Regions from separate parts of the Rhizobium sp. YIM 134829 genome, predicted to be linked through region 1. Evidence: riboswitches for the same ligand, from Rfam matches in the RefSeq annotation. Region 1 holds a riboswitch; the other holds the start of a gene.
The links. A riboswitch is a leader RNA that binds a small molecule or an ion and turns the genes downstream of it on or off. The one in region 1 is predicted to bind thiamine pyrophosphate.
Positions count from the first base shown of each region.

Region 1 (15,179 bases):
CCATCTGCTCTACCGCGCCAAGCAGGCCGGGCGAAACCGGGTGGAAACCGATCTCGACGTGGCACCCGCGCCGGCCTCCGTTGTTGCCGATGACGACGAACCGCACGCAAGGCCCACCCTCGCCAGGGTTGCCTCGCGCTCGGCATAGTCCTCACGGCTCGCTTCTTCGAAGCGCGAAGCCGATCATGACTCCTACCGCGTGTCACACCGTCTCGATCCGCGCTTCGGCTGTCACAGCGGCTGGATCGACGGTCGTGAGACGGTCGAGGAACCGCCAGGCGAAGGAGCCGGCGCCGTCGGCCTGGGCTCCGGCCTGGCTGCCGGCCACGGCGAACAGCGCCAGGGCGCCGGTGGTGGCTTCAAAGGGATCGTCCGGGCGCGCGGCGGCATAGGCGCCGATCAGGCAGGTCAGCGCGCAGCCGAGCGCGGTCACCTGTGGCATCAGCTCCGAGCCTCCATGAATGCGCCGCGCGCGGCGCCCGTCGGTCACGAAATCGACGCTGCCGGTCACGGCGACGACCGCTCCGCTCGAATGGGCGATGCGCCGCGCAGCATATTCGGCCACGGCGACCGGGTCGCCGCTATCGGCGCCTTGGCCACGGCTCGCAGCACCGGACAGCGCCAGGATTTCAGAAGCATTGCCGCGGATGATGGTCGGGGAGAGCGCCATCAGCGACGCCGTCACCTCGCTGCGATAGCGCGTCGCCTGGTGAGCGACCGGGTCGAGAACCCAGGGGCGGCCGGCGGTCGTGGCGCCGCGGATCGCGCGCCGCATGCCGTCTACCCAGGGCGCGGATAAAGTGCCGATATTGATCGTCAGCGCACCGGCGAGCGCTGCGAATTCCTCCGTCTCCTGCTCGGCATGGACCATGGCCGGCGAGGCGCCGGCCGCCAGCAGCACATTGGCGGCGATCGACATGGCGACGTAATTGGTGATGCAGTGGACGAGGGGGCGCGCCTGCCGCACCTCGTGCAAAAGCTGTCCTGTGAAATGATCCTGCGTCATGGTGCTCCTCAGGCGACGGAGCGGACGCGACTTGAAGGGAAGGGCGGTGATCGCCGCCAGGACCGTCCCCCAAGCGACTCCCTCCGCCGGCATTATCCGGTTCAGGTTCAAAGGGTGCTTCTCAGCCCGCCTCGCAGCGAGCGCCCCTGTCTCTCAAGCAGATCCATCTTGCCGATCGGGGCGCGCTTGTCACGCGGAAAAGCGAGGCACTGGCCCCTCGCGGGGTCACGCAAGGGCTGGCCTGATCGCCACGGTTGACAGGACAGGCATTTGCCGTCACTGCTTGGCCATTCCGAGGGGAGCACCGCACGGTGCTGAGATGGGCGTGGAGCCCGGACCCTTGAACCTGATCCGGGTCATACCGGCGTAGGAACGGAAACGGGTCGCCCGCCAGTGCGCCTTCCCCTTCTTCGCTTGCTCGGATCTCCATGATGATTGTCAGGAGATCGCCATGTTGCCTACCCGCTCTTCTCTCGCCTCCCAGCTTGCGGCGCCGGCGTCCGCCGATTGTGAGCCGTTGATGGTGCGCTCCGGCGGCCTGCGGTAGGGCGGCTGCTGCATGCAGACGCGCCATGCGGCGCTCGGCCTCTTCGGCGTCCTTTTGCTCTGGCAGGGCGCCGTGGCGGCCGCGCTTCTTCCCCTCTACGTCCTGCCGACACCGGCCGCCGTGCTTGCCGCTCTCTGGCGCCAGCGCGCCTTTTTGCTCGACCAGACCACCGTCACGCTGGGCGAGATCGTCGCCGGCCTTGTCCTCGGCAGCCTGTTCGGCGCGGCGATCGCCTTTCTACTTGCCGCCTGGCCGCGGCTTGGGCGGCTCGCCTGGCCGATGCTCCTCGTGCTGCAGGCCTTCCCCGTCTTCGTCCTGGCGCCGATCCTCGTCCTCTGGCTGGGCTTCGGCATGGCGTCCAAGGTGGCGATGACGGTGATCATCATCTTCTTTCCCGTCGCCTCTGCCTTTGCCGATGGCTTGAACCGGACCCCGCAGGACATCGTCGATGCCGCGGCGCTGACGCCGGCCAGCCATTGGCAGATCCTGACGCAGATCCGCGTACCCCTTGCCCTGCCGCAGCTGGCCACCGGCCTGCGCGTCGCCGCCCCGCTCGCTCCGCTCGGCGCGGTGGTCGGCGAATGGGTCGGCGCTTCCGGCGGGCTCGGCTTCGTCATGGTGCAGGCCAATGCGCGCATGCAGTCCGACATGGTGTTTGCCGCCATGGTGCTCCTCGCCATTCTCGCTGTCGCTCTGCGCCTGCTCATCGACCGGCTGACCCGGCCCTTCGCGCCCTGGGCGCGCACCCGTCCCCCTGTTTTCGATTGACCGTCTGGAGAAACCCATGATCCGATCCCTGTCCCGTTTCCTCGCGCCCCTGCTGTTTCTGGCGGCGGCCCTGACCGGCCCTTTTCCGGCGGCTGCGGCCGACCGGTTGACGGTGATGCTCGAATGGTTCGTGAACCCCGACCACGCGCCCCTCGTGATCGCGGCGGAGAAGGGCTTCTTTGCCGAGGAAGGGCTGGACGTGACGCTCGTGCCGCCGTCCGATCCCTCCTCCGTGCCGCGGCTCGTTGCCGCCGGCCAGGCCGAGATCGGCCTGCACTACCAGCCGAGCCTTTATCTCGACCGCGAGGCCGGCCTGCCGCTCAAGCGCTTCGGCACGCTGGTGGAAACGCCGCTCAATACGCTGACCGTCTTGAAGGACGGACCGATTGCCGGCATTGCCGATCTCAAGGGCAAGACGATCGGCTTCTCGGTTTCGGGCTTCGAGGATGCGCTGGTCAAGCGCATGCTGACCTCAGCCGGGGTCGATGCCTCTTCCGTTACCTTCGTCAATGTCAATTTCGCCCTGACCTCCTCGCTGATCGGCGGCAAGGTCGATGCGACGATCGGCGGCTACCGCAATTTCGAGCTCACCCAGATGCGGCTCGAAGGGCATGAGGGGCGGGCCTTCTTTCCCGAAGAGCATGGTGTGCCGGCCTATGACGAGCTGATCTACGTCACGCGCGATGATTTGATCGACGATCCCCGCCTGCCGCGCTTCCTCCGAGCGGTCGAGAAGGCGACGATCTTCCTCACCAATCATCCGCAGGACGCGCTGGACGTCTTCATCAAGGCGTACCCCTCGCTTGACGATGCACTGAACCGCCAGGCCTTCGCCGATACGCTGCCGCGCTTTGCCAAGCGCCCGGCGGCGCTCGACCCGGGACGCTACCAGCGGTTCGGCACCTTCCTGGCGGAAGCAGGGCTCCTGAAAGCGCCTCTGCCGGTGGAGAGCCTCGCCGTGGAGCTTCATCCATGAGCATTGGTTTCGACACCTGCGGCTTCACAGGGGACCGGGCCGCGGAGATCCTCCAGCGGGTGCGCCAGCGCCGGCCGCGCGTCCATTGCCTGATGAACACGGTCGTCCAGAAGTTCACCGCCGATGGCATCACCGCCATTGGCGCGATCCCCTCCATGACCGGCTCGCCGGAAGAGATCGCCGATTTCGTCGACCGCGCCGATGCGCTGACCATCAATCTCGGCACGCTCGATGCCGGCCGGCGCGCGGTGATCGAGACGGCGGTCGAGCGGGCGGCAGCGCGCGGCATTCCCTGGGTGATCGATCCCGTTCACTGCGACTATTCCCCGACCCGGCTCGCCTTCGCCCGCGCCTTGATGGCGCGCAATCCGACGGCGGTGCGGGGCAATCGGGCGGAGATGGCCCTGATCGGCGAGCGCGAGGCCGGTCTCACCATCGTCACCGGACCAGCCGACCTCCTGAGGGATGGCGACCGTACGCTGACAGTGCGCAACGGTCATGCACTGATGGCCGCCGTGACCGGCACCGGCTGTCTTTCAGGCGGCGTGATTGCCGCCTTCATGGCAGTCGAGCCCGATCCTCTGCTCGCCGCCGGCGCAGCGCTGGCGACGACCGGGGTCGCAGCGGAGCTCGCCGCCATCGGGGCGCCGGGGCCGGGCAGTTTCGGCATGTCTCTGCTCGATCGACTCTACGCGCTGACGGCGGCGGACCTTGCGGCCCACGCCCATTTCGACGGAAAAGAAGGACGATCCGATGACCAAGGTTGATCTGCGCTTGAATGCCATCGTCGACGCGTCGCTTGCCGATGTCGCCGACTTGCCGCTGCTGGCGGCCCAGGCGGTAAGGGGCGGTGCGACGCTGCTGCAATATCGCGACAAGACCGCCTCGACGCGGCGCATGGTCGAGCAGGCCATGGCGATCATCGTCGCGATCGCCGGCAGCGGCGTGCCCCTGCTTGTGAATGACCGGGTCGATGTGGCGCTGGCTGCGGGTGCGGATGGCGTGCATCTCGGCAGCAGCGATCTCGATCCTGAAACGGCGCGCCGGCTTCTGGGACCGTCTGCCATCATCGGCCTTTCGGTCAAGACCGCCGAGGAGGCGCACCGCGCCGCGCTCGCGCCAGCCGATTATGCCTGTATCGGCGGCGTCTTTGCGACGACGTCGAAGGACAATCCCGGTCCGCCCCTTGGCATCGACGGCTATCGCCTGCTCCGCAAGCAGTTGCACGCCGACCGGCCCACGCTCCCCGTCGGCGCCATCGCCGGTATCACCGAAGCACGCATTGCGCCACTGATCGCCGCCGGCGCCGATGGTGTCGCGGTGATCGCCGCCCTCTTCCGATCAGGCGACGTGATTGGCACCGCTCGGGCCTTTCGGAGCGCCGTCGATGCCGCCCTTTCGGAGCGCAGCGCATGACGGCGATCGCTCTCACCATCGCCGGTTCCGACAGCGGCGGCGGCGCCGGCATTCAGGCGGATCTCAAGACCTTTTCCGCGCTTGGCGCCTATGGCGCGAGCGTGGTGACGGCGATCACGGCGCAGAACACGCGCGGCGTTCGGGCGGTGGAGGATGTCTCACCGACAATGGTCGCTGCACAGATGGCAGCTGTCTTCGAGGACCTCGCCGTCGATGCGGTCAAGATCGGCATGGTCTCGCGACAGCAGACGATCGAGACGATCGCAGCCGGGCTCGCCCCCTATCATGGGTCGGTCGTCCTGGATCCGGTGATGGTTGCAACGTCGGGCGATCGGCTGCTGCAGGCCGATGCGATGGACGCCCTGCGCAGCTTGCTTCTGCCGCGCGCGGCGCTGGTGACGCCCAACCTGCCTGAGGCGGCGCTGCTGACCGGCCTGCCGATCGCCGAAGACGAAGCCGGGATGGTCGCCCAGGGTGAGGCGATCCTGAGGGCCGGGGCGAAGGCGGTGCTGGTCAAGGGTGGGCATGGCCGCGGACCCGAAAGTACCGATCTGCTCCTCACCGATGGGGCCTTGCACCGCTTGACTGCGCCCCGCATCGAGACGCGCCATGACCATGGCACCGGCTGCACGCTGGCTGCGGCCATCACCGCCGGTCTCGCCCGCGGCGAAGCGCTCGCCGCCGCCGTCTCTGCCGCCAAGACCTATCTCCACCAGGCGCTGGAGGCGGGGCGGACGCTGGGGGTCGGCAAGGGCCGGGGGCCGGTCCATCATTTTCATGCCTGGTGGCGACCGGATTGAGTGTCTGCCGGGCGGTTGCTCGGGCGCGCGACGCCGCATCTTGCATCTTGCTGCGGGGGCATCGGGCACTGTAGCGTCCCGGCCGGTCGAGCAGCGGGGAGATGAGCATGGCGGACTATGGCGCGCAGGATATGATCGAGACCCTGGCACGGGTCCTGATGCGCCGGCCCGCGCGGCGCGCGGCGAAGACCGTCGATCAAGCGGTTTCGGCCGAGCCAGACCCGGACCGGGCGGTGGCGCAATATGAGCGCCTGGCCGGTCTGGTCGCCGGCTCGGGCGCCGAGATCCTCTGGCTCGACGATCGGGACGATGCTCTGACCGATGCACATCACGCGGCCGACATCTCCCTGGTGACGGCTGCGGGGGCGGTCCTACTGTACCCGTCGAAACCGGGACGCAAGAAGGAGATCGCCCTCCACGAGGCGGCCTACCGAAGGGCCGGTGTGCCCATCCTCGGCCGGATCGAGGCGCCTGGAACGCTGGAGGGCAGCGATTGTCTCTGGCTCGACGCCCGTACTCTGCTCGTTGGCCGGGGATTTGGCACGAATGAGGAGGGCGTGGTGCAGCTGGCCGAGTTGCTCGGGCCTCAGGACATCGACGTGCTGAGCTATGATCTGCCCTATTGGAAGGGGGAGGCGGCCAGTCTCACTCTCCTGTCGCTGATCAGCCCCGTGTCGCGTGACACGGCGCTCGTCTACCTGCCGCTTCTGCCCGCCGCGCTCTACCAGTTCCTGGAGGAGTGGGGCGTCGCCATGGTGGAGGCGCCGGAGGACGAGTTCGTGGAGAGCCAGGGCCTCAGCCTGCAGGTGCTGGCCCTGAGCCCGAAGAGGGTAATTGCGGTCGAAGGCTATCCGAAGACCCGAGCCGTCCTGGAGGAAGCCGGCTGCACCGTTTCCACCTTCAGCGGCGATGCGCTCTGTGCTCCGGGCCCCGGCGGGCCGCCTCGCCTCGTCCGGCCGGTCCTGCGCGAGGGCTTGTAGGACTTCGTGATCCTCTGCCGCGAGCCGCAGGTCGGTTCGCCAGTCGTGTCGCTGTAAGTCCAAGCGGACCGAAGGTCCTGACGGGCCTGCGGCGTCCAAACTTCGCTAACTATGCTCACAAAGGTGATCGCTTCTTAACATTGACGTAGCCCCTTTCCGCCATGATCGAGAAAACGGAGGCGCCCAGCCCATCATGTCGCAACTGTCGAAGTTTTTCGCATGGCTGATGATTGATCCGCGTCAGACCGATCTTGCTGCCGCGCAGCTGATCGAGCTGCAACGGCAGGTTCCGCTCCTCTATCTTCTTTTGACCGTCAATGCCGTCGCGGTGGCCTATACGCATCGGGGCGTTGCGCCCTGGTCGCTGACGGTTGCGGTTCCCTGCGTCCTCGTCGGCATTTGCGTGCTGCGCACGCTCGTTTGGCTGCTGCGCCGCCACCAGAAGACCGATCCGTCCGAGGCGGTCACGAAACTGCGCCGCACCGTCCGCCTCGGCGGGATCATTGCCGTCGCCTATATCACCTGGTCGCTGCTGCTCAACGAATATGGCGGCCCCTATGAACAGGGGCATGTGGCAATCTTCATCGCCATCACCGTCATCGGCTGCATCTTCTGTCTGATGCATTTGCCGCAGGCGGCCGTCACCATCACGCTGCTCGTCACCATTCCCTACGTCGTCTACTATATCCACCTCGGCAACACGGTCTTCTACGCCGTTGCGCTCAATATCCTGCTGGTGACGGTCGTCATGCTGCAGGTGTTGCTCAACAGCTTCTACGGCTTCACCCGGCTCATCCAGTCGCAGGGCGCGCTTGCGCAGAAACAGGCGGAGACCGAGCGGTTGGCCGAGGAAAATGCGCGGCTCGCCCATACCGACATGCTGACCGGTTTGCCGAACCGGCGCTATTTCTTCAACCGCCTCGACCAGATGATCGAGACCTCCGCCGCCTCCGGCGAGGTCTTCACCGTCGGCACCATCGATCTCGACCGTTTCAAGCCGGTCAACGACACCTATGGGCACCTGGTCGGCGACCGGCTGCTCGATCAGGTGGGCTTGAGGCTCGGCAGCTTCGCCAGTTCCGAGATCGTCGTAACCCGCCTCGGCGGCGACGAATTCGGCTTTCTCATCGCAAGGCCCGGGCCCGAAGCCCAGCGCATGTCCCAGGAGATCTGCGACCGGCTGTCCGAACCCTACCAGGTTGGCGCGATCACCCTGTCGATCGGCTGTTCCTGCGGCCTGGCCTCATATCCCGAGGCCGGCGATACGGCGCACATGCTCTTCGACCGCTCGGACTATGCGCTCTACAGCTCCAAGACGGCGCGCATGGGCAAGGCGACGCTCTATTCGGTCGATCACGAGAACAAGATCCGCTCGGGCCAGGCGATCGAGACCGCGCTGCGCGCAGCAGATTTCGATGCAGAGTTCTCCGTCGTCTTCCAGCCGATCGTGGCCGGGCGCAGCAACATGGTCTTTGCCGTCGAGGCGCTGGCGCGTTGGGACCATCCCGAGCTCGGCCGCGTCGCGCCCGATCAGTTCATCCCCGTCGCCGAGCGCACCGGCCTTGTCCATCCGCTGACGCTGGCGCTGTTCCGCAAGGCGCTCCGCGAGATGGAGAAGCTGCCGCCCGGCATCAAGCTCTCCTTCAACCTCTCCGCCAACGACGTCACCTCCACTTCCACCATCCTCTCCCTCGTCAACGCAATCGGCGAGGGACGGATCGATGCCCGGCGGATCATCTTCGAACTGACGGAAACCGCGGTCATCCGCAATTTCGAGACGGCGGTCGAATCGATCAATCTCCTCCGGCGCCTCGGCTCGCAGGTCGCGCTCGACGATTTCGGCACCGGCCAGTCCAGCCTCGGCTATCTGCACCGCTTGCCAATCGATGAGGTCAAGATCGATCGCAGCTTCGTGGCCGGGCTCGAAAATCTTTCCGGCCGCAAGATCGTCGCTTCGATCCAGGGCCTCTGTCGCACGCTCGACATCGAATGCATCATCGAAGGTGTCGAGAATGGCGAACAGCTGCGCGTGCTGAGCGCGCTTGGCTGCGAAGCCTATCAGGGCTACTTCTTCTCGCGTCCCTTGCCGATGGATGAGCTGGTCGACTGGATCGCCGCGCGCATGATGGATGCCCCACGCGTCGCCTCGCCCTGGCGCTGAGGCGCCGTCCAAATCGCTGCTGCCTGTTGCCTTCCTCCCCCTTCATCCGGCATGAGGGACTTACGAAACCGGTGCCCGCGGCGCCGGTCGATGATGGAAGGAAGGAACGACCATGCTGACCGGTGACCTCTTGATCGGCGGACGGGCCGTGCGCGGCACGAACGGCGAGATCTACGGCCTTAACGCCGCGACGGGCGAGCGCCTGCCAACCAGCTTCGGTGGCGCGAGCGAGGCCGATCTCGATCAGGCTGCGGCGCTCGCCTGGGACGCCTTCCCGCTTTATCGCGAAACCGCGCTCGAGGCCCGTGCGGCCTTCCTCGAAAAGATCGCCGAGGAGATTCTCGCGATCGGCGACGATCTCATCACCCGTGCCATGGCCGAGACCGGCCTGCCGCGCGGACGGCTGGAGGGGGAGCGCGGCCGCACCATGGGCCAGTTGCGCCTCTTTGCCTCGGAACTGCGCGCCGGCCGCTTCCAGGATGTGCGCATCGACCCCGCCGATCCGGAGCGCAAGCCGGCGCCGAAGCCGGATCTGCGTTTGCGCAACATCGCTATCGGCCCGGTCGCGGTCTTCGGTGCGTCCAACTTCCCGCTGGCTTTCTCGGTCGCCGGCGGCGATACGGCCTCGGCGCTCGCGGCCGGTTGCCCGGTCATCGTCAAGGCCCATTCCGCCCATCCCGGCACCTCGGAACTGGTCGGCCGTGCCGTCCAGAAGGCGGTGGCCGAGAGCGGTATGCCGGAAGGCACCTTCGCGCTCCTTTATGACAGCGGCCTTGCGATCGGCCAGGCACTGGTTGCCGATCCGCGCATTCGCGCGGTCGGGTTCACCGGCTCGCGGGCCGGCGGGCTGGCGCTGATGGCGGTGGCCGCCAAGCGCAAGCAGCCGATCCCCGTCTATGCCGAGATGAGCTCGATCAATCCGGTCATCCTGTTCCCCGAGGCGCTGCAGGCGCGGGGCAGGGCGATCGGCACGGCCTTTGCGGGCTCGCTGACGCTCGGCGCCGGCCAGTTCTGCACCAATCCAGGCCTGCTGCTGGCCTTGGAAGGGCCGGGTCTGGACGATTTTCTGGCCGGCGCCAGTGAGGCGCTCTCGACGATCCCCGCCCAGACCATGCTGACCGCCGGCATTGCCAAGGCCTATGCCGAAAACCGCGCCCGGCTTGCCGGACACGAGGCGGTGAAGTTGGTGGCGGAAGGGCAGGAGGGTGAGGGTGCCCAGGGTCGCGCCGGCCTCTTCGAGACCGACGCCGCGCAATTCCTGGCCGACCATGCGCTGCAGGACGAGGTCTTCGGCGCCACCGGGCTTGTCGTTCGCTGCCGCGATCTCGGCGAGCTCGAACAGGTGCTCGACGCGCTGGAAGGTCAGCTGACCATCGCTCTCCACATCAGCGATGGTGACGAGGCGGACGCCCGCCGGCTTCTGCCGAAGCTCGAGCTGCTGGCCGGCCGCATTCTCGTCAACGGATTCGGTACGGGTGTGGAAGTGTCGCCGGCCATGGTGCATGGCGGGCCCTACCCGGCAACCTCGGACGGGCGCTCGACCTCGGTCGGCACCCGCGCCATCGAGCGCTTCCTGCGCCCCGTCTCCTACCAGGATCTGCCCGAAGCGCTGCGGCCGGCAGCCCTTCGCTAATCGACCCCTCCGGGCAGGGTCGCGCGACGCGCCTGCCCGGTCGACCCTATGGACAGTCTCGCCGAATGCGCACATCCGCGAAACCGTCCTCGGCGACCTCGGTGCAGAGTGCCTTCCATTCGCAGCCGGTGCAGGCGCGGCGGAGGCTTCCGACGCGGAAGGCGCGTCGCAGCGCGGCCAGACGCTCCCGCGTGATGCGCAGGCGCGTCCCGGCCTCGATCTCCACGCCGAGCAGCGCGCCGGCATCGAGGGCCGCGCGCGTGTCGCGCTCCGTCACGCTGTCGAAGCGGCAATGCGAACCGGGCGCATCCGCCACCGGCCCGCAGATCTCGTCCGGTCCCTCGACGATCACGATCTCCTCGCCGGCCGAAAGTCGTTCGGCGATCCCATCGTAATTCTCCACGAAGGCCGGGCTATAGCCCTTGCCGACATAGGTCAGCATGCAGAGCAGATGATGCGGGCGAAGCCGGACGGTCATGCGGTCAGGGCGCGGCGGGCAGTGGCAGCGGCTTGGCGTCGGAGACAAGGCAGCTGCGGTCGAGTTCGGAGAGCGACTTGACGCCGGTGAGCGTCATCGCCACGCGCATCTCCTTTTCGAAGAGGTCGAGCAGGGTGGTCACACCCTCTTCGCCGGCCGTCGCCAGCGCATAGAGGAAGGCGCGTCCGATCAGCACCGCATCGGCACCGAGCGCGATCATCCGCACGACGTCGAGGCCCGAGCGGATGCCGGAATCGGCGAGGATCTTCAAATCGCCCTTCACCGCATCGACGATCGCCGGCAGGGCGCGGACAGAGGAGAGAACGCCATCGAGCTGGCGGCCGCCATGGTTGGAGACGACGATGCCATCGGCGCCGAAGCGCACGGCGTCGCGCGCATCATCGGGATCGAGAATACCCTTGATGACGATTGACCCCTTCCAACTGTCGCGGATCCATTCGAGATCCTTCCAGCCGATCGAGGCATCGAAATTCTTGGCGAGCCAGCCGATATAGTCGGCGAGGCCGGTCGGCTTGCCGAGATAATGCGAGACATTGCCGAGATCATGCGGCTTGCCGTGGATGCCGACATCCCAGGCCCAGCGTGGATGCATCATCGCCTGCAGCACGCGGCGCATCGGCCCGTTCTTGCCCGACATGCCGGAATGCGCATCGCGGTAGCGCGCGCCGGGGGTCGGCATATCGACGGTGAAGACCAGCGTGGTGATGCCGGCCGCCGCCGCCCGCTCCAGCGCCTGTTTCATGAAGCCGCGGTCGCGCAGCACATAGAGCTGGAACCAGATCGGCGTCGAGACCTTGGACTGCACCTCCTCGATCGGGCAGACGGAGACGGTCGAGAGCGTGAAGGGAATGCCCTTCTTGGTCGCCGCGCGCGCGGCCTGCACCTCGCCGCGCCGCGCATACATGCCGGTGAGCCCGACGGGGGCCAGCGCCACCGGCATCGACATGCGCCGGCCGAAGAGCTCGGTCTCGAGGCTCAGGCCCTCGACGTTGCGAAGGACGCGCTGCTTGAGTGCCACTTCCGAAAGGTCGGCGACATTGCGATTCAGCGTATATTCGGAATAGGCGCCGCCATCGGCATAGTGGAACAGGAAGGGCGGTAGCCGCCGGCGCGCAGTCTCGCGAAAGTCGGTGGGCGCGGAAATGATCATCGGTTTCCCCCTCATGTCTCTGAACGCCGTCTTTTCAGCCCTCCACAGGCTGCTGCGGCTCGCTCAAGGGCTCGTAGCAGACCTCTTGGCAAGCGTCGAGATCGACGGATGTCGCGTAAGTGGCGCCTTTGATCTTGCGTCGAGGGGCGGGCTGTGGTGCCTGTTGGCCCCGCGACTCTGCTGACAGGTGCCTCATGCCGCTCGACGATTCCCGCCTCGACCATCTCGATACGCCCGCCGTGGTCGTCGATCTCGACATCGCGCGGCGCAATATCGAGCGCTTCCAGGCCTATGCCGATGCGCATGGCCTCAAGGTGCGCCCGCATATCAAGACCCACAAGCTGCCGGCCATCGCCGAACTGCAGCTCGAAGCCGGCGCGATCGGCATCACCTGCCAGAAGGTGTCGGAAGCCGAGGCGATGGTGGAGGGGAGCGCGGCAATCCGGGACGTGCTGATTACCTACAACATCCTTGGCGCCGAGAAGCTTGATCATCTGGCCGACCTGGCCCGCCGCGTCCGCCTGGCCGTCGTTGCCGACAGCGCGGCGGTGGTGGATGGGCTTTCCACCCGCTTCGCCGGCGAGCCAGAACCGCTTCGCGTCTTCGTCGAATGCAACACCGGCGCCAATCGCTGCGGCGTGCCGACGCCGGACGTGGCAGCGGACCTGGCCGGGCATATTGCCAGCGCCCCCGGCCTGACTTTCGCTGGGCTCATGACCTATCCGCCTGGCCGCGGCGAGGCCCGCGTGCAGGCCTTCATGACGGAGGCCAAGGCGCTGATCGAGGCGAAGGGGCTTGTCGTCGAGACCATCACCTCTGGCGGCTCGCCGACGATGATGACGGCGGCCGAGGCGCCGGTCACCACCGAATATCGCCCGGGCACCTATGTCTATAACGACCGCTCGCTCGTCACCTACGGCACCTGCGGCTTCGAGGATTGCGCCTTGACCGTGGTGGCGACCGTCGTCTCCGTTCCGGCGGAAAACCGGGCGATCATCGATGCCGGCTCCAAGGCGCTCACCTCCGATCTCCTGGGCCTGACAGGCTACGGCCATGTGCTCGGCCGTGACGATCTGTCGATCGACCAGCTCTCCGAGGAGCATGGCCGGATCGTCAGCGAGGGGCCGATCGGGCTCTCGGTCGGCGACCGTGTGCGCATCGTGCCGAACCATGCCTGCGTCGTCACCAATCTCGTCGATGCCGTGCATGTGGTCGGCGGCGGGCGGAACAGGCCGGAAGCGTGGCCGGTGGTGGCGCGCGGACGCATTGTCTGAACCTTTTGAGAAACTGAGTCCGGTATTCAGCTGCAAGCCGATGATGGACAAGGATTTCTTGTCTTAAAGTACTGCATGAGACGCTCTGGGAGGAGCTGGATGGAAAACACGTCGCGACGCTTCGTTTCGGTCGGCGAATGTATGGTGGAGCTGACCGGGAGCGGTCCGGACCTGTTGCGCAAGGGCTATGCCGGGGACACGTTCAACGCCGCCTATTACGCCCGCCTGGCGCTGCCTGATGACTGGTCGGTCGATTACGTCACCGCGCTCGGCACGGATGCCGTCTCGGATGAGATGATCGCCTTCATGCGGTCCAAGCACATCAACACGGAACAGATCCAGCGACTGCCCCACCGCCTGCCGGGCCTCTATATGGTCCATGTCCATGAGGGAGAGCGCAGCTTCTCCTACTGGCGCTCGACATCCGCGGCCCGTCAGTTGGCCGCCGACGAGGCCGCACTGTCGTCAGCGCTCGAAGGCGCGGAGATCCTGGTCTTCTCCGGGATTACGCTGGCGATCCTCGAGGGCGATGGGCGGCAGCGGCTGATCGAAGCCATGCAGCGCGCCAGGGGAGCGGGTGCGCAGGTCGTCTTCGACCCCAATATCCGCCCGAGACTCTGGGAGGATGCCGAGACCATGCGAAAGACCATCATGGACGGGGCGGGGGCGGCAACGCTGCTGATGCCGAGCTTCGACGACGAGGCGACCCATTTCGGCGATGCGGATGTGACGGCGACGATCGCGCGCTACCGCGCGGCGGGCGTGCCGAATGTCGTGGTCAAGAACGGGGCGGACGGCGTGACGCTCGCCTTCGGCGGCGAGACGATAGAGGTAAGCTCGCAGCCGGTCGAGACGGTGGTCGACACGACCAGTGCCGGCGACAGCTTCAACGGCTCGTTCCTGGCGCATCTCGCCGTTCACGACAATCCGCGATTGGCAGCGCAATTCGCCGCCAAGGTCGCGGCCCATGTTATCCAGCATCCGGGCGCCATCGTGGCGCATGACCTGCGGCCCTGAGGCCGCAGGTCGGTTTCTCGTCTCGCCTCAGGCCTGCGGCAGGCGGTCGATCAGCTTGTCGAGCGTGATCGGATAGTCGCGGACACGGATGCCGGTCGCATTGTAGATCGCGTTCGCCACCGCCGCGCCGACGCCGCAAATGCCGAGTTCGCCGACGCCCTTGGCCTTCATCGGCGAGGAGACCGGATCGTCCTCTTCGAGGAACACGACCTCCTGATGCGGGATATCCGCATGCACAGGCACTTCGTAGCCGGCGAGATCGTGATTGACGAAGAAGCCGCGGCGCTTGTCGATTGCCAGCTCCTCCATCAGCGCCGCGCCGGCGCCCATCGTCATGGCGCCGATCACCTGGCTGCGGGCGGACTTGGGGTTCAGGATGCGGCCAGCCGCACAGACGGCCAGCATGCGACGCAGCCGAACCTCGCCGGTGAGCGAGTCGACTCCGACTTCGACGAAATGCGCGCCGAAGGTCGATTGCTGGAACTTCTTGTCGAGATCGCCATACTCCATCTTGTCCTCGACCGTGAGGCCGTCGCCTGCCGCTTCAGCGAGCGGCACCGAGCGGTTGCCGGAGCGAACCTCGCCGTTCTCGAAGGTGACGTCTTCCGAATTGAAGCCGAGCTTGGCGGCAACGGCCTCGCGCAGCTTGACACAGGCGGCATAGACGCCGGCGGTGGAGGAATTCGCGCCCCACTGACCGCCGGAGCCTGCTGAGACCGGGAAGGAGGAATCCCCCAGCCGTACCTCGACCTTGTGCAGGGGCAGGCCCATCATCTCCGCCGCGGTCTGGGCGATGATCGTGTAGCTGCCGGTGCCGATGTCGGTCATGTCGGTCTCGACGGTGACCACGCCGCGATTGTCGAGCTTCACCCGCGCGCCAGACGTCATGACCATGTTGTTGCGGAAGGCAGAGGCGACGCCATGGCCGATCAGGAGCGTTCCCTCGCGCGTC
Region 1 covers NZ_JBKHKI010000006.1:69,348-84,526, forward strand. Annotated here, with positions in the region: gene ACLE20_RS12205 (GGDEF domain-containing protein) at 1-148, shown strand, start outside; gene thiM (hydroxyethylthiazole kinase) at 203-1,006, opposite strand; TPP riboswitch at 1,068-1,164, opposite strand; TPP riboswitch at 1,292-1,396, shown strand; gene ACLE20_RS12215 (ABC transporter permease) at 1,566-2,321, shown strand; gene ACLE20_RS12220 (ABC transporter substrate-binding protein) at 2,350-3,297, shown strand; gene ACLE20_RS12225 (hydroxyethylthiazole kinase) at 3,294-4,064, shown strand; gene thiE (thiamine phosphate synthase) at 4,051-4,713, shown strand; gene thiD (bifunctional hydroxymethylpyrimidine kinase/phosphomethylpyrimidine kinase) at 4,710-5,513, shown strand; gene ACLE20_RS12240 (dimethylarginine dimethylaminohydrolase family protein) at 5,621-6,493, shown strand; gene ACLE20_RS12245 (putative bifunctional diguanylate cyclase/phosphodiesterase) at 6,687-8,654, shown strand; gene ACLE20_RS12250 (aldehyde dehydrogenase (NADP(+))) at 8,767-10,287, shown strand; gene ACLE20_RS12255 (DUF1284 domain-containing protein) at 10,334-10,765, opposite strand; gene lldD (FMN-dependent L-lactate dehydrogenase LldD) at 10,770-11,936, opposite strand; gene ACLE20_RS12265 (D-TA family PLP-dependent enzyme) at 12,131-13,210, shown strand; gene ACLE20_RS12270 (sugar kinase) at 13,310-14,227, shown strand; gene paoC (aldehyde oxidoreductase molybdenum-binding subunit PaoC) at 14,255-15,179, opposite strand, start outside.

Region 2 (15,179 bases), on a different contig from region 1:
GTCCGGCCGCCTGCCCTATTGGGACTTTTCCAACCTCTGGGCCGGCGGGCGACTGGCGGTCGAAGGGCGGGTCGATGCGATCTTCGATCCCGAGATCTATCGCGCCGCGCTGCGGGCCTGGTTCGGCAGCGGCTTACCGGACCAGGAATGGAGCTATCCGCCCTCGATCCTGCTCATCGGCGTGCCGCTCTCGCTCCTGCCGCTGCCACTCGCCTATGGGATCTGGACCTTCGGCACGCTCGCCTGCCTCTACGCGATGCTGCGCCTCTTCGCCCTGCCACCGCTCGTGACAGTCGCGCTTCTCGTCAGCCCCGGCGCGCTCGCGACCAGCCTGTTCGGCCAGAACGGCAGCCTGACCGCCGCCCTGCTGCTCGGCGCCCTGATCCTCCTGCCGACCCGGCCGATCCTTGCCGGCGTGCTGGCCGGGCTGCTGACGATCAAGCCGCATCTTGGCCTGCTCCTTCCCCTCTGCTTTCTCGTTTCCGGCCAGTACCGCGCCATCGCCGCGGCGGCCGTGACCGGCGCGGCGATGGCGCTTTTGACGGGACTCTTCTGGGGTTTCGAGGTCTGGTCCGCCTTCTTCACGAAAACCGGCCCGCTGATGACGGCGATCCTGGAGGCGGAGTTTCCACAGGGCTATCAGGTCAATGCCATGACGGTCTTCATCCTCGCCCGCGCACTCGGGCTCAGCCTCGGCTGGGCCTATCTTTGCCAGGCCATGGCCTTCACAGCGGCCGCGCTCGCATGCATTTGGATCTGGCGCCCGTGCTTTGCCATGGACCACCGGCAGCGCGCCTGCCTGACCGCCGTTCTGACGTTGATCGCCACGCCCTACGGCTATTCCTATGATGCGGTGCCGCTTTCGGTCGCCGCGGCCTGCTTCTTCCTGACCGACCCACGCCTGCCACGCCCGCTGCTGGCGCTTACCTATCTCTGGCCGTTGATCCTGCACATTCCCAACCGCCAGGGGCTCATGATCGCGGTGCTGGTGCCGATCCTGTTTGTGGGAATGGTGCTTTGGTCGCGACGCACGGCGCCAGTTCCGCAGTCGGTAGTGGTCGAAGGACGTGGCGCGATCCCGAGCGGAGCGGAGGCCTGACGGCTCTCAGCGCCGCGCGCCGCAAAGCCGGCCCCAGCTACCCCTCAAGCTCTTCCCGGAGCATTTCCAGTTCCAGCCATTCCTGCTCCATCGCCTCGATGCGGGCCCGCAGCGTCTCCAGCTCCTTGGCAAGCGTGGCGAAGCGGGTCGGGTTCTTGGCGAAAAGCGCCGGGTCGGCCATTTCGGTCTCGCGCCTGGCGATCTCGGCTTCGGCCCTCTCCATCTCCTTCGGAATGGTCTCGAGCGCGAACTTCTGCTTGAAGGAAAGCTTGCCCTTTCCGCCCGCGGAAGGTTTGGCCGCGGGGGAGGCCTCGGCCACCCTCGCCTTCTCGCTCTTCTCCGCCCGCCTGCGTTCCTCCGCCGCGCCCTTGCGCTGGGCCATCATGTCGGAATAGCCGCCCGCATATTCGATCCAGCGCCCGTCCGGCGTGGTCGGGTCGGCGGGGGCGATGGTGGAGGTCACTGTCCGGTCGAGGAAGTCGCGGTCGTGGCTGACGAGGATGACCGTACCCGCGAAGCCGGCGACGATTTCCTGCAGCAGATCCAGCGTCTCGATGTCGAGGTCGTTGGTCGGCTCGTCGAGGATCAGAAGATTGGTTGGCCGCGACAGGATACGGGCCAGCATCAGCCGCGCCCGCTCGCCGCCGGAGAGATTCTTGATCGGCGTGCGCGCCTGTTCGGGCTGGAACAGGAACTCCTTCATATAGCCGGTGACATGACGCTGCTCGCCATTGACAAGCAGCGTCTCGCCGCGTCCATCGGTCAGGTAGTTGGCGAGCGAGGACTCGAGGTCGAGGTCCTCGCGGCGCTGGTCGAGCGTCGCGATCTCCAGATTGGTGCCCAGCTTGACGCTGCCCTCGTCCGGCGTCAGTTGGCCTGTGAGCATTTTCAACAGCGTCGTCTTGCCCGCCCCGTTCGGCCCGACCAGACCGATGCAATCGCCGCGGTGGACGCGGATGGAGAAGGGCGCGACGATGGTGCGCGGCCCGTACTGCTTGGTGATCTTCTCCGCCTCGATCACCAGCTTGCCGGATTCCTGCGCATCGGAGAGGCTCGCCTGCACGGTGCCTTGCGGACCCTTGTGGCCGCGATACTGGCCGCGCAGATCCTGCAGCGCGCCGAGCCGGCGCATGTTGCGCTTGCGCCGTGCCGTCACGCCATAGCGCAGCCAGTGCTCCTCCCGCTCGATCTGCTTGCCGAGCTTGTGCTGCTCCAGCTCTTCGGCCTCCAGCACCTCGTCGCGCCAGGCCTCGAAAAAGGCGAAGCTGCGGTCGAGCCGGCGCGAGCGGCCGCGATCGAGCCAGACGGTGGCGGTCGAGACCTTCTCGAGGAAGCGCCGGTCATGCGAGATCAGGATCAGCGCCGAGCGCGTCTTCAGGAGCTCGCCTTCTAGCCATTCGATGGTCGGCAGATCGAGATGGTTCGTCGGCTCGTCGAGCAAGAGAATATCCGGCTCCGGGGCCATGACGCGGGCGAGCGCCGCCCGGCGCGCCTCGCCGCCGGAAAGCGAGGCCGGATCCTCTTCGCCGGTCAGCCCAAGATGCGAGAGGAGATAGGCGACGCGATAGGGATCATCCCCCGGGCCGAGGCCCGATTCGGCATAGGCCTGCACGGTGCGATGCGCGCCGAAATCCGGCGCCTGTTCGAGATAGCGCACCGTTGCCGAGGGATGACGGAAGACCTCGCCCGATTGCGGCTCCACCATGCCGGCCGCCACCTTGAGCAGGGTCGACTTGCCCGACCCGTTTCGGCCGACCAGGCAGAGGCGCTCGCCCGGCTCCAGCTGCAGGCCGGCGCCGTCAAGCAGCGGCGTACCGCCGAAGGTGAGCACGATGTCGTCGAGTTTCAGAATGGGTGGTGCCATGGTCAGGCTCCCGTCATATCAAAGGGCCGGGCGAGCAGCAGCGCGCGGCCGGCCTCAAGCGTCAGGGTCACGCGCCCCTCCGCCACATTGGAAATGGTCCGCGATGCGCCGAAGGGCAGATCGAAGGCGGACAGCGGATAACGGGCACCATCGATCGACAGGCCTTTCAGCGGATCGAGCCCCAAAACGGAGAACAGGCTGCCCGGCGGCAGATCGACCGACAGCCTGCCATCTTGCAATGGATAGGCCTCTTCCTCGCCGCTGGTGAGCATCACCTCGTAGCCGCGCTCGGAAAGCTCTACCGCGTGCAGCAGATGCATCAACGCATGATCGCTGCGCTCGCCCCCCAGAGCTCCGGCGAGAATCAGCCGGCGGGCGCCGCGGGCGATCGCTTCGGCGACGGCGATCTCGCCATCCGTCTCGTTCTTGGCCGGCGGATAGGGCTCGCGCGGCACGCCGGCATAGGCGGCGCTCAGCGCCTCGGAGCTCGAATCGAAATCGCCGATCCACACCTCCGGCGTCAGGCCGAGTGCCGCCGCATGGCGCATGCCGCCATCGGCGGCGATCACGCGTGCGCCGGCGATCTCTGCGCGGAGCCGGTCGGTCACGCTGAGCGTGCCGCCCAGGAGAATGACGAAGGGGCTGTCGGTCATGGCATCGCCATAGCGCGAAGCGCTGCCCAGAGCAAAGGGCAAAGGCAAAGCGCGATCTTGTCAAGCGCCCGCGCCGCAGCTACATCTCGCTCTGCTCTAACGGGGTGCCTTTCGGATGATGGAAAGGCTGAGAGGCCAGCTGGCCAACCCGCGGAACCTGATCCGGCTAACACCGGCGGAGGGATTAGACGGCACGGCACACCGCCGCTCTTTCCCCTTGTGAAATCGAACCGAGAAGGAGATGTGCGATGCGCAGTAGATGGCTGACCTTTCTAACCCACTCTCTCACCCCCGTCCTGGCCATCACTCTCGCGACGGGCTCGGCCGCGGCGCAGGAGAAGCGGCTGACCGTCTACACCTATGAGAGCTTCACCAGCGAATGGGGCCCCGGTCCGAAGATCGCCGCCGGCTTCGAGAAGACGTGCGACTGCAAGGTCGATTACGTCTCGGTTGCCGATGGCGTGGAGCTTCTGACGCGGCTGAAGCTCGAGGGCACTGCCTCCAAGGCCGATGTCGTGGTCGGGCTCGATACCAATCTGGTGGCGGAGGCCAAGGAGACCGGCTTCTTCGCGCCGCATGGCGTCGAGGCGGCTGAACTGAAGGTACCGGGCAATTTCTCCGACGACACCTTCCTGCCCTATGACTACGGTCATTTCGCCTTCGTCTACGACACCGAGACACTCAAGACGCCGCCGAAAAGCCTCAAGGAGCTGGTCGAGGGTGACGCTTCGCAGAAGATCGTGATCGAGGATCCGCGCACATCGACGCCGGGTCTCGGCCTGCTGCTCTGGGTCAAGGCGGTCTACGGCGATGCCGCACCCGCCGCCTGGGCGAAGCTGAAGGACCGCGTGCTGACGGTCACCCCCGGCTGGTCGGAGGCCTATGGCCTGTTCACCAAGGGCGAGGCGCCGATGGTGCTCTCCTACACCACCTCGCCCGCCTATCACATGGTCGAGGAAAAGACCGAGCGCTACCAGGCCGCCGCCTTCTCCGAGGGCCATTACATCCAGATCGAGGTGGCGGGCCTGACCAAGTCCAGCCATGACCCGGTGCTCGCCAAGGCCTTCCTCGCCTATCTGACCGGCGCCGAGGCTCAGACCATCCTGCCGGTGACCAACTGGATGATGCCGGTGGCGACCCCCGCGGCGCCGCTGCCTGATGCCTTCTCCAAGCTCGTCGCTCCGCAAAAGACCCTGCTGATCCCCTCTGATGACGTGGCGAAGAACCGCAAGGCCTGGGTGGACGAGTGGCTGGCGGCCATGAGCCGGAGCTGAGGTCCTTGGATCGAGCGCCGACAGCCCCGGCGGCCCGCGCCGGTCCGCGCCGCCGGCTGACCATCCTGTCGGGTCTGGCGGCGCTGGCGGCGATCGGCGTGTTCGTCATTGCCGCTCCGCTTGCGCTCGGCCTTGCCTCCGGCATCAGCCAAGGCGGCCTAAGAGAGGACAGCCGACCGCTTATCGATGCCTATGTGCTGAACGCCGCCCGCTTCACTCTGCTGCAGGCCGTTCTTTCCACGGCTCTTTCGGTGCTCCTGGCGATTCCGGTCGCCCTGGCGATTGCCCGGCGCCGGCAGTTCCCCGGCCGCATCTGGCTGTTGCGGCTGCTGGCGCTGCCGCTCGGCCTGCCAGCGCTGGTCGGTGCGCTCGGCCTGTTGAGCATCTGGGGCCGGCAGGGCGCGGCGAACACGCTTCTCGATATCCTCGGCTTCGGGCGTCCGCTGACCGTCTATGGGCTGCAAGGCATCCTGCTCGCCCACGTCTTCTTCAACCTGCCGCTTGCCGTGCGGCTGATGGTGGCCGGGCTCGACCGGATCCCCAGCGAATATTTCCTGCTCGGCGCCAATCTCGGCCTGTCGCGCCTGTCGCTGCTGCGCTTCGTCGAAGGGCCGGTGTTACGGGCGCTGATGCCGGGGATTGCCGGGCTGATCCTGATGCTCTGCGTCACCAGCTTCACCCTGGTGCTGACGCTCGGCGGTGGACCGGCGGCCAGCACGATCGAGGTCGCGATCTATCAGGCCCTGCGTTTCGATTTCGACCTGCCGCGCGCCATCGCCCTGGCAGGACTGCAGCTGGCCATAACCGCACTCCTGCTCCTGGCTTTCACCCTCCTGGGATCGCAGCCGGCCGAGTCCGAGACAAGCGGCCGCGTGCCGCGCCGGTTCGATGGCGCCGGCCTTCCCTCCCGCCTCGGCGATGCCGGCGTCATTGCGCTCGCTGCGCTCTTCGTTGCCAGCCCGATGCTGGCGGTTCTCATCGCCGGGCTGCGCGCCGATCTCGTCCGCCTCGCGCTCGATCCGGCGGTCCATCGCGCATTGCTCACCAGCCTCGCCATCGCCACCGCCTCCTCGATTCTGTCGGTCCTCCTCACCTTTTTCATGCTGCAGGCCCGGCTCGCGCTGATCGCGCGGCGCAGCCGCCAGCCTTCCAGGCTCGATGCCGCAAAGCTTTTCAGCGCCGCCGTGTCGGGTGCCACCTCGCTCGTGCTTCTGGTGCCGCCGGTGGTGCTCGGCGCCGGCTGGTTCCTGGCGCTCCGGCCTACCGGCGACGTCGCGCGCTACGCGCCCGTGATCATCGTCGCCATCAATGCGCTGATGGCCCTGCCCTTCGTCGCCCGCATCCTCGCTCCGGCCCTTGCGACCCATGCGGCACGAACCGCGCGCCTGGCCGACAGTCTCGGCATGGCCGGCTGGAGCCGCCTGCGGTGGATCGATGCGCCGGTGCTCGCCCGTCCGCTCGCCATGGCGCTCTCCTTCGCCGCGGCCCTCTCGCTCGGCGATCTCGGCGCGGTGGCGATCTTCGGATCCAACGAGGTCGTGACCCTGCCCTATCTGCTCTTCAGCCGCATGGGCTCCTACCGGACGCTCGATGCGGCGGGGCTCGCGCTGCTGCTCGGCCTCGTCTGCCTCCTGCTCACCATGGCCGGCACGCCGCGCCGCGAGATCGCTCTTCGATGACCCGACCTGTCCTTGGCCCGGCCCTCGCCCTCGACCAGACCCGCATCCGTTTCGGCCCGACCACTCTCGACTTCGACATGGCGGTGTCGCCCGGCCGGCTGGTGGCGGTGGTCGGGCAGTCCGGCTCCGGCAAATCGACCCTGCTCAACCTTCTCGCCGGCTTCGAGGCGCCGGAGAGCGGCCGCGTGCTCTTCTCCGGCCAGGACCTGACCGCCGCGGGACCCGCGGACCGGCCTGTCTCGATCGTCTTCCAGGACCACAATCTCTTCGCCCATCTCGATGTCGCCACCAATGTCGGCCTCGGCATTCATCCCGCCTTGCGGCTGACGGCGGATGACCGGGTGCGGATCGCGGCAGCGCTCTCAGCCGTCGGGCTCGAAGGCTTCGAAAAACGCCGGCCGCCGACCCTCTCGGGCGGGGAGCGGCAAAGGGTGGCGCTCGCTCGCGCCCTGGTGCGGCGCCGGCCGATCCTTCTGCTTGACGAGCCCTTCGCGGCCCTCGATCCCGGCCTGCGTCGGGACATGGCCGGCCTGATTCAGGCGCTCCACCGCCGCGAAGGGCTGACGACCCTGCTCGTCACCCATCAGCCCGACGATGTGGCGTCGCTCGCCGACGAGGTGGTCTTTATCGCAGACGGTAAGATCTTGCTGCATGAGCCCGCCACCGCCTTCCTCGCCCGGCGCGATCCGCCGGAGGTGGCGCGCTTTTTGGGCAAGGCTCCAGTCGATCCCCTTCGCGAAGCTCCTTCCGCCACAATTTGACCGCCGGCCTGTGGCACCCGCGAAGGCCGGCGACGGGAACCGCGTTGCCGTTCCACAACGCGGCAAGAATTTCAACACAGGACGCTGTTCATCGGTCCCGCGAATCCGTTAAGCGGAGAGCCTTGCAAAACGGGCGACAGACAGACGGCGCAGAGGCGATCCGGGCGCGCTGAGCGGGACATGGGCTGAAGGCATGATCGAGACCAGGCGGAGCGTCCGCAAGCAGAGGATTGGAGAGGCGGGGAACGTCCCCCCGGCGCCGACTCCGGCCCTGCGCCGGTCCGCCCGGCTGCTCGCCGGTCTCTCGCTGCTGACGCTTGCGGGCTGCACGACGGCGCTCGACCAGAGCTACGAGCCGAGCGTCGCCCCCTCCTCCACGCCGCAGATCGTCGACGAAGTACAGAAGAACGATCCCCGGGCGCAGATGGGCGCGCGCGAGCATCCGCGAATCGTGGCGAGCTATGGCGGGGAATATAAGGACGCGAAGACCGAACGCCTCGTCGCCCGCATCACCGGCGCCCTGACGGCGGTCTCGGAAAACCCCAACCAGTCCTATCGGATCACCATCCTCAATTCCCCGGCGATCAATGCCTTCGCGCTGCCCGGCGGCTATCTCTATGTCACCCGCGGCTTGCTGGCGCTTGCCAATGACGCCTCGGAAGTCGCCGCCGTGCTCTCGCACGAAATGGCGCATGTCACCGCCAACCATGGCATCCAGCGCCAGCAGCGTGAAGAGGCCGAGGTGATCGCCAGCCGCGTCGTTTCCGAGGTCCTGTCCAGCGATCTCGCCGGCAAGCAGGCCTTGGCGCGCGGCAAGCTGCGGCTCGCCGCCTTCTCGCGTAACCAGGAGCTCCAGGCCGATGTGATCGGCGTGCGCATGCTGGGCGAAGCGGGCTATGACCCTTATGCCGCGGCGCGCTTCCTCGATGCGATGGCCGCCTATGCGCGCTTCTCCTCGGTCGATCCCGATGCCGACCAGAGCCTCGACTTCCTGTCGAGCCATCCGAGCGCGCCCCAACGCGTCGATCTCGCCCGCCGCCATGCCCGCGCTTTCGGCGTCGAGGGCGCGGTCGGCGATCGCGGACGCGACTATTATCTCGACGGTATCGACGGCCTGCTGTTCGGCGACAGCCCCCAGGAGGGCTATGTGCGCGGCCGCACCTTCTTGCATGGCAAGCTCGGCATCCGCTTCGATGTGCCCGAGGGCTTCCGCATCGACAACAAGGCCGAGGCGGTTCTGGCGACCGGGCCCGGCGACATCGCCATTCGCTTCGACGGCGTTGCCGATACCGAACGACGCAGCCTGACCGACTACATCGGCAGCGGCTGGGTGACGGGGCTGCAGCCGGACACGATCCATGCGATCGATATCAATGGGCTCGAGGCGGCAACGGCGCGGGCCTCGGCCGAGCGCTGGGACTTCGATGTCACCGTCATCCGCATCGACAGCCAGATCTATCGCTTCCTGACCGCGGTACCCAAGGACATGCCGGTGCTGGAGCCGACGGCGGACATTCTTCGCGCCTCTTTCCGCCGCATGACGCCGCAGGAAGTTGCCTCGCTGAAACCCTTGCGTATCCGGGTGGTCACCGTTGGGGCCAACGATACGGCGGCGACGCTGTCTGCCCGCATGATGGGGACCGACCGCAAGCTCGACCTCTTCCGCCTGATCAATGACCTGCAGATCGCAACGCCGCTGCGCACCGGCGACCGCGTCAAGATCATCGCGGAATAACAGCGACGACATATGCGAAAAGGCCCGCCATTGCGGCGGGCCTGATGAGGTGGGGCATTCCGTTCGTCGGAGTCAGTGCGCCGTCAGCGCCAGCTCCGGCGCCTGGGCGACCAGGGCCACTTTCAGCTTTTCGAGAGCGCGGGTTTCGATCTGGCGCACGCGCTCCTTGGAAATGCCGAGATCGGCGCCGAGCTCCTCCAGCGTCGCGCTGTCTTCGGACAAACGGCGGGCGCGGATGATCTTCATTTCGCGATCGTTGAGGCTTTCCAAGGCATGGCCGAGCCAGGTGCGACGGCGCTCCTGATCGATCATGTCGGTGACCTGCTCGTCAGGCAGCGGCGCCGCGCAGGCCAGAAGGTCGAGCCGCTCGCCGCTGTCGGAATCGCCGGAGGAAATCGGCGCCTGCAGTGAGGTATCGCTGCCGGACAGCCGGGCATCCATGGTCTGGACATCGGCAAGGCTGACGCCGAGCGCGGTGGCGATCTCTTCATGCACGGCGCGGGCGGTCAGCTGGCGGTTGCCCTGCGCAAGCTTGGCGCGGAGCCGACGCAGATTGAAGAACAGCGCCTTCTGCGCCGACGACGTCCCGCCGCGCACGATCGACCAATTGCGCAGCACGTAATCCTGCATCGACGCCCGAATCCACCAGGTGGCATAGGTGGAGAACCGTACGTCGCGGCTCGGCTCGAACCGTGCCGCGGCCTCCAAGAGGCCGATATGACCCTCCTGGACAAGGTCGCTCATCGGCAGGCCGAAGTGGCGGAACTTGGCAGCCATCGAAATGACAAGCCGCATATGGGCCATGGCAATCTTGTTGCGCGCCTCCTGGTCGTGGTTGTCCTTCCAGGCCTGCGCGAGTTCCTGCTCCTCGCCGCGCTCCAGATAGGGGGCCGCCATGGCGATCTTGATCATGCGACGATCTGCCGAAAGATTTTTCATGAGAGAGCTCCATGGCGGGCGCCGGATGCGCATCCGGGCATTGCAAAACGGGAATGGACGAAACGGGAAGGAAGAACAAAGTCGGCGACAGGCGCCCGCCCGATGAACCCGGGGATTTGCAGCTGAACCGTCTTTGGCTTGACCTGCACGCGCGACGCCCTATCTGACATTCAATCGACGGAAACGACCCTCGCGGCTGCTCCGATCGGATCCGGACGTGGGCGCCGGAGAGCGGCGCGCAGACACGTGTTTCGAGATCCAACGCTCTCAAACGTCTTAACCTTGTGGAAAGTTCCGTCCGCCACCGCCTTTTCCCAGTCGGTGTGTTTCTGTGCGCGTCGGCGCCCGGTCTCCTTTTGACGCTTGTCGGAGCCGTTAAGACTGCGTTAACATTCCTTCAATTCGCCTCTTGATGCCAAAGAGGTTCAGAGCCGTGGCACCACGGAATGGAAGGTTTGGGCGATGAAGACCCTGTCGATCGAGGTTCGCTATGCCGAGCCGAAAGACGCCGCCGAAGTATCGGAGGTCCACCGCCAATCCTGGCTACAGGCCTATGCCGGTCTTATTCCTCACAAACCGCTGAACGAGATGGTCGACCGGCGCGATGCGCGCTGGTGGCGCAAGGCGACGCGTGGCCCGGCAACTCTGCTGGTCGCCGAGGTCGCCGGCGTCATCGCCGGCTATGCGACCGTCGGCCTCAGCCGTGCCCGCGCCCTTCCCCAGGAAGGCGAGATCTACGAGCTCTATCTGAGGCCGGAATATCAGGGCATTGGGCTTGGGCGGCTGCTGTTCGGCGAAGCGCATGGCCTGCTACGCTCGCTCGGCTGCCGCGGCCTGGTGGTCTGGTGCCTGGAGGATTGCCACATCGCAGACCGCTTCTTCCGCATGGCCGGGGGCTGCGACATTTGCGAGGGCATGGAGGATTTCGGCAATACGCAGCTCAAGAAGATCGGCTATGTCTGGGATTGAGCGGCAAGCCGCTCAGTCGCCGCGCGTTGACCAATTCGTGAGATTCCTTGATTGCCGCGGCACCCGCATATTGCGCCGCACCTTTTTTCCCTTTATCGCACCTGCAGTCCAAATCCGCCATCTATGGGGCCCTCATGCGTATTGATGCAATTTCGATTGGAAAGAACCCGCCGGAAGATATCAACGTCATCGTCGAAGTTCCCGTCGGTGGCCATCCGATCAAGTATGAAATGGATAAGGACGCCGGGACCCTGGTGGTCGACCGCTTCCTCTATACGCCCATGACCTATCCGGGCAATTACGGCTTCGTTCCCCATACGCTGTCCGACGATGGCGACCCGATCGACGTGCTGATCGCCAGCACTCGCCCGCTGGTCCCCGGCTGCGTCATCAATGTCCGCCCGATCGGCGTGATGATGATGGAAGACAATTCCGGCAAGGACGAGAAGGTGATCGCCGTGCCGAACTATCACCTGACCAAGCGCTACGACAAGGTGAAGGAATATACCGACCTGCCGGAGATCACCCTTCAGCAGATCGAGCATTTCTTCGAGCACTACAAGGATCTCGAACCCGGCAAGTGGGTCAAGATCTTCGGCTGGAAGGATTCCGGCGTTGCCCGCCAGCTGATCGTCGAGGCGATCGAGCGCGCCAAGTCCGCCAAGTAATTCAAGCGATTTCCACGCTCAGATCGAAGCCGTAGCGCGCCCGCGCTGCGGCTTTTTCCATGCTCTCGTTCCCAACCTTGTCCTGGCTTCCGGTCGTGACGGCGCTGCGCGTCTACCGGTCGATCCGCGTTGAGAGGATGATCGAGGAGAGGGTCTTTTCAACGCCGTCGAGGCTGCCGATGCGGTCGATGACACTGTCGAGCGCGCGGATCGACGGGGCGGCGAGGATGGCGATCAGGTCGAAGCTGCCGCTGACCGAATGAAGCACACGCACTTCGCGCAGCGCATCGAGATCGCGCGTCACACGGGGCAGCGCCTTGGCGGCAAGCGTGATCAGCACATGGGCTTTGACGATGCCATGCTCGGCCTCTTCCGACAGACGAACGCCATAGCCGGCGATCACGCCGCTCGCCTCCAGCCGCTCCAGCCGCGCCTGAACGGTCGTGCGTGACAGGCCCAGCCGGCGCGCCAGCGTTGCCACCGGCATGCGGGCATTCTCGGCCAGAAGATCAAGAAGTTGCCGGTCTCCCGGCGAGATCGTCGTCATGCAAAGTCGCCTCGTCGGATTGCCCAGATTTCTACGGCAGAATGCGCAGAATCACGCTGCAAATCAACGTTGTCTTGGGCAATTCTCCCTCATCGACAGGCTTTCCATAAAGGGGGAATCTATGAAGGACATCGTCGTTGTCGGAGCCGGGAAGATCGGAGCCACCATTGCCAGGCTGCTGACCCATTGCGGCGATTATCGCGTCAAGCTCGCCGACCGCAGCGCGACCCAGCTCGCCGCCGTCGAACCGCATCCGGCCCTCAGCCTGCATCCGATCGACATCACCGATGGCGAGGCACTGGATAGGCTTTTTGCCGGCTCCTTCGCCGTCCTCTCGGCCGCGCCCTTCCATCTCACCACGGCCATTGCCGAGAGCGCGGCGCGGACCGGCGTGCATTATCTCGACCTGACCGAAGACGTGGAATCCACCCGTCGGGTGAAGGCGTTGGCGGCCGAGGCGGCGGCCAGAGGCGCATCGACCGCCTTCATCCCGCAATGCGGCCTTGCCCCAGGTTTCATCTCGATCGTCGCCAGCGATCTCGCCGCGCGTTTCGAGACGCTGGACAGCGTACGCATGCGCGTCGGCGCCCTGCCGCAATATCCCTCCAACGCGCTGAACTATAACCTGACCTGGAGCACGGACGGCGTCATCAACGAATATATCGAGCCCTGCGAGGCGATCGTCGAGGGGCGGCTCGCCCATGTGCCGGCCTTGGAAGAGCGCGAGGAGTTTTCGCTCGACGGCGTGACCTATGAAGCCTTCAACACCTCCGGCGGTCTCGGCACGCTGTGCGAAACGCTGGAGGGCCGCGTGCGGACGCTGAACTATCGCACAATCCGCTACCCCGGCCACGCCGCCATCATGAAGGCGCTGCTCAACGATCTCGGTCTTCGCCACCGGCGTGAGGTGTTGAAGGACATTCTCGAACATGCCCTGCCCTCCACCACCCAGGATGTGGTGATCGTCTTCGTCACCGTCTCGGGATGGCGCGACGGGCGGCTGGTGCAGGAGACCTATGCAAACAAAATCTATAGCGGCGTCGTGGCCGGGCGCATGATGAGCGCGATCCAGATCACCACTGCCGCCAGCATCGCCGCGGTGCTCGACATGCTCGCTGAAGGCACTCTGCCGGCGACCGGCTTCGTGCGCCAGGAAGATATCCCGCTCGATGCCTTCCTCGCCAACAGGTTCGGCGCTCACTATGCGCAGGAGCGTCTCGGCGAGCGCCGCGCCGGCTGATCCCGGCGACATGCAAAGCGAAACGCCCGGTCTTGCGGCCGGGCGTTTCCATGTCTGCCAGCCCTCAGATCCGGCCGAACTCGTCGTCGATCCGGATCGTGTCGTCGTCCTTGAGATAGGAACCCGTCTGTACTTCGATCAGCTCGAGCGGGATCTTGCCGGGATTGGCGAGACGGTGGGTCATGCCCTGGGGGACATAGATCGACTCATTTTCATGCAGGAGCCGCGTCTCGTCGCCGAGCGTCACCTCCGCCGTGCCGCGTACCACCACCCAATGTTCGGAACGGTGGAAATGCTTCTGCAGCGAAATCTTGCGGCCGGGTGCAATATGCAGGCGCTTGACCTCGAAGCGATCGCCCGAGAGCACGGAGGCGACCGCGCCCCAGGGCTTGTAGGAGGTCGGGTGGACCTCGGTGAGCGGCCGTGTGCGCTCGACCTTGGCGAGCGCCTTGACGATCGTGCCGACGTCCTGGCTCGCCGCGAGCGGCCCGACATAGACGGCGTCCTCGCTGGCGATGACGGCGATATCCTCCAGCCCGTGGACGGCGAGATGAATATCGCGCGACAGGACGAGTGAATTGCGGGTCTTCGACACGCTGGCGCACTCGCCGACCACATTGCCATCGGCATCCTTATTGCCGATCGCCCAGACGGAATCCCAGCTGCCAAGGTCCGACCATTTGAATTCCGAGGGAACGACTGCGGCATTGCCGGTCTTCTCGAACACCGCATAGTCGACGGAGATGTCCGGCGCCCGCGCGAAAGCAGCGGCATCCAGGCGCTCGAAATCGAGGTCGCGCGTGCCGGCGGAGAGCGCCTCGCGGACCGCCGTGACCACGTCTGGGACGAACTCCGTCATTTCGTCCAGGAACTGGCGCGCCGGCAGCATGAACATGCCGGAATTCCAGAGGTAGTTGCCGCTTGCCAGCAGTGCTTCAGCCTTTTCGCGGTTGGGCTTCTCCACGAAGCGGGCAACTTCGCGCGCGCCACTCGGCAGCGCTGCCCCGGTCTCGATATAGCCGTACCCGGTGGCTGGCTCCGTCGGGCGGATCCCGAAGGTCACCAGCTTTCCCGCCCGTGCCGTGTCGCGGGCAATGCGGATGCACTCGAAATAATGTTCGCCGGCATCGATCTCATGATCGGACGCGAGCACCTGCAGCAGCGACTCTTCGCCGCTCTCGCGGATCACCACCTCGGCGGCAGCCGCAAGGGCCGGCGCGGTGTTGCGCGCGATCGGCTCCAGGAGAATGGCGGCCAGCGGGGCGCCGACGGATTGGGCCTGCTCGGCGACGATAAAGCGGAAATCGGCATTGGTGACGATGACGGCCGGCGCATAGATCGCCGGATCGGAGACACGCTGCAGCGTCTTCTGAAACAGGGAATGCTCGCCGAGGAACTGGAGAAACTGCTTCGGCGCGGAGGAACGGGACAGTGGCCAGAGTCGCGTTCCCTTGCCGCCGGCCATGATGACGGGAACAATCTTGACGGTCATGGGCTGTTTCCTTGAGCGGAGGCGTACAAACGCGGATGACCGGAGCGATCCGGCGGACTTCGCGGCAGGCGCCGCCTCGCTTGGCGCAGTCGCGAGGGCACGACGGGCTTTGACAGAGCAAACAAAAAACCCGGCAGCAGCCGGGTCTTTCGTCAGCCGGTCAACCCGGAAGCGTATTCTCGTTGAGGTGGACCAGCTGGGAGAGGAACTGCTCCAGCTTGGTCTTGTGTTCGTCGGCGTGCTCGCCCGCCTCCAGCTC
Region 2 covers NZ_JBKHKI010000004.1:69,059-84,237, reverse strand. Annotated here, with positions in the region: gene ACLE20_RS09225 (glycosyltransferase family 87 protein) at 1-1,099, shown strand, start outside; gene ACLE20_RS09220 (ABC-F family ATP-binding cassette domain-containing protein) at 1,137-2,963, opposite strand; gene ACLE20_RS09215 (thiamine diphosphokinase) at 2,966-3,616, opposite strand; TPP riboswitch at 3,707-3,817, shown strand; gene thiB (thiamine ABC transporter substrate binding subunit) at 3,865-4,890, shown strand; gene ACLE20_RS09205 (thiamine/thiamine pyrophosphate ABC transporter permease ThiP) at 4,947-6,569, shown strand; gene ACLE20_RS09200 (ATP-binding cassette domain-containing protein) at 6,566-7,330, shown strand; gene ACLE20_RS09195 (M48 family metalloprotease) at 7,524-9,065, shown strand; gene ACLE20_RS09190 (RNA polymerase factor sigma-32) at 9,138-10,004, opposite strand; gene ACLE20_RS09185 (GNAT family N-acetyltransferase) at 10,467-10,973, shown strand; gene ppa (inorganic diphosphatase) at 11,108-11,641, shown strand; gene ACLE20_RS09175 (Lrp/AsnC family transcriptional regulator) at 11,754-12,188, opposite strand; gene ACLE20_RS09170 (saccharopine dehydrogenase C-terminal domain-containing protein) at 12,310-13,428, shown strand; gene ACLE20_RS09165 (mannose-1-phosphate guanylyltransferase/mannose-6-phosphate isomerase) at 13,493-14,920, opposite strand; gene ACLE20_RS09160 (F0F1 ATP synthase subunit epsilon) at 15,081-15,179, opposite strand, start outside.
Region 2: linked by a shared signal. The riboswitch ahead of thiB (thiamine ABC transporter substrate binding subunit) and the one ahead of ACLE20_RS12215 (ABC transporter permease) in region 1 are both predicted to bind thiamine pyrophosphate.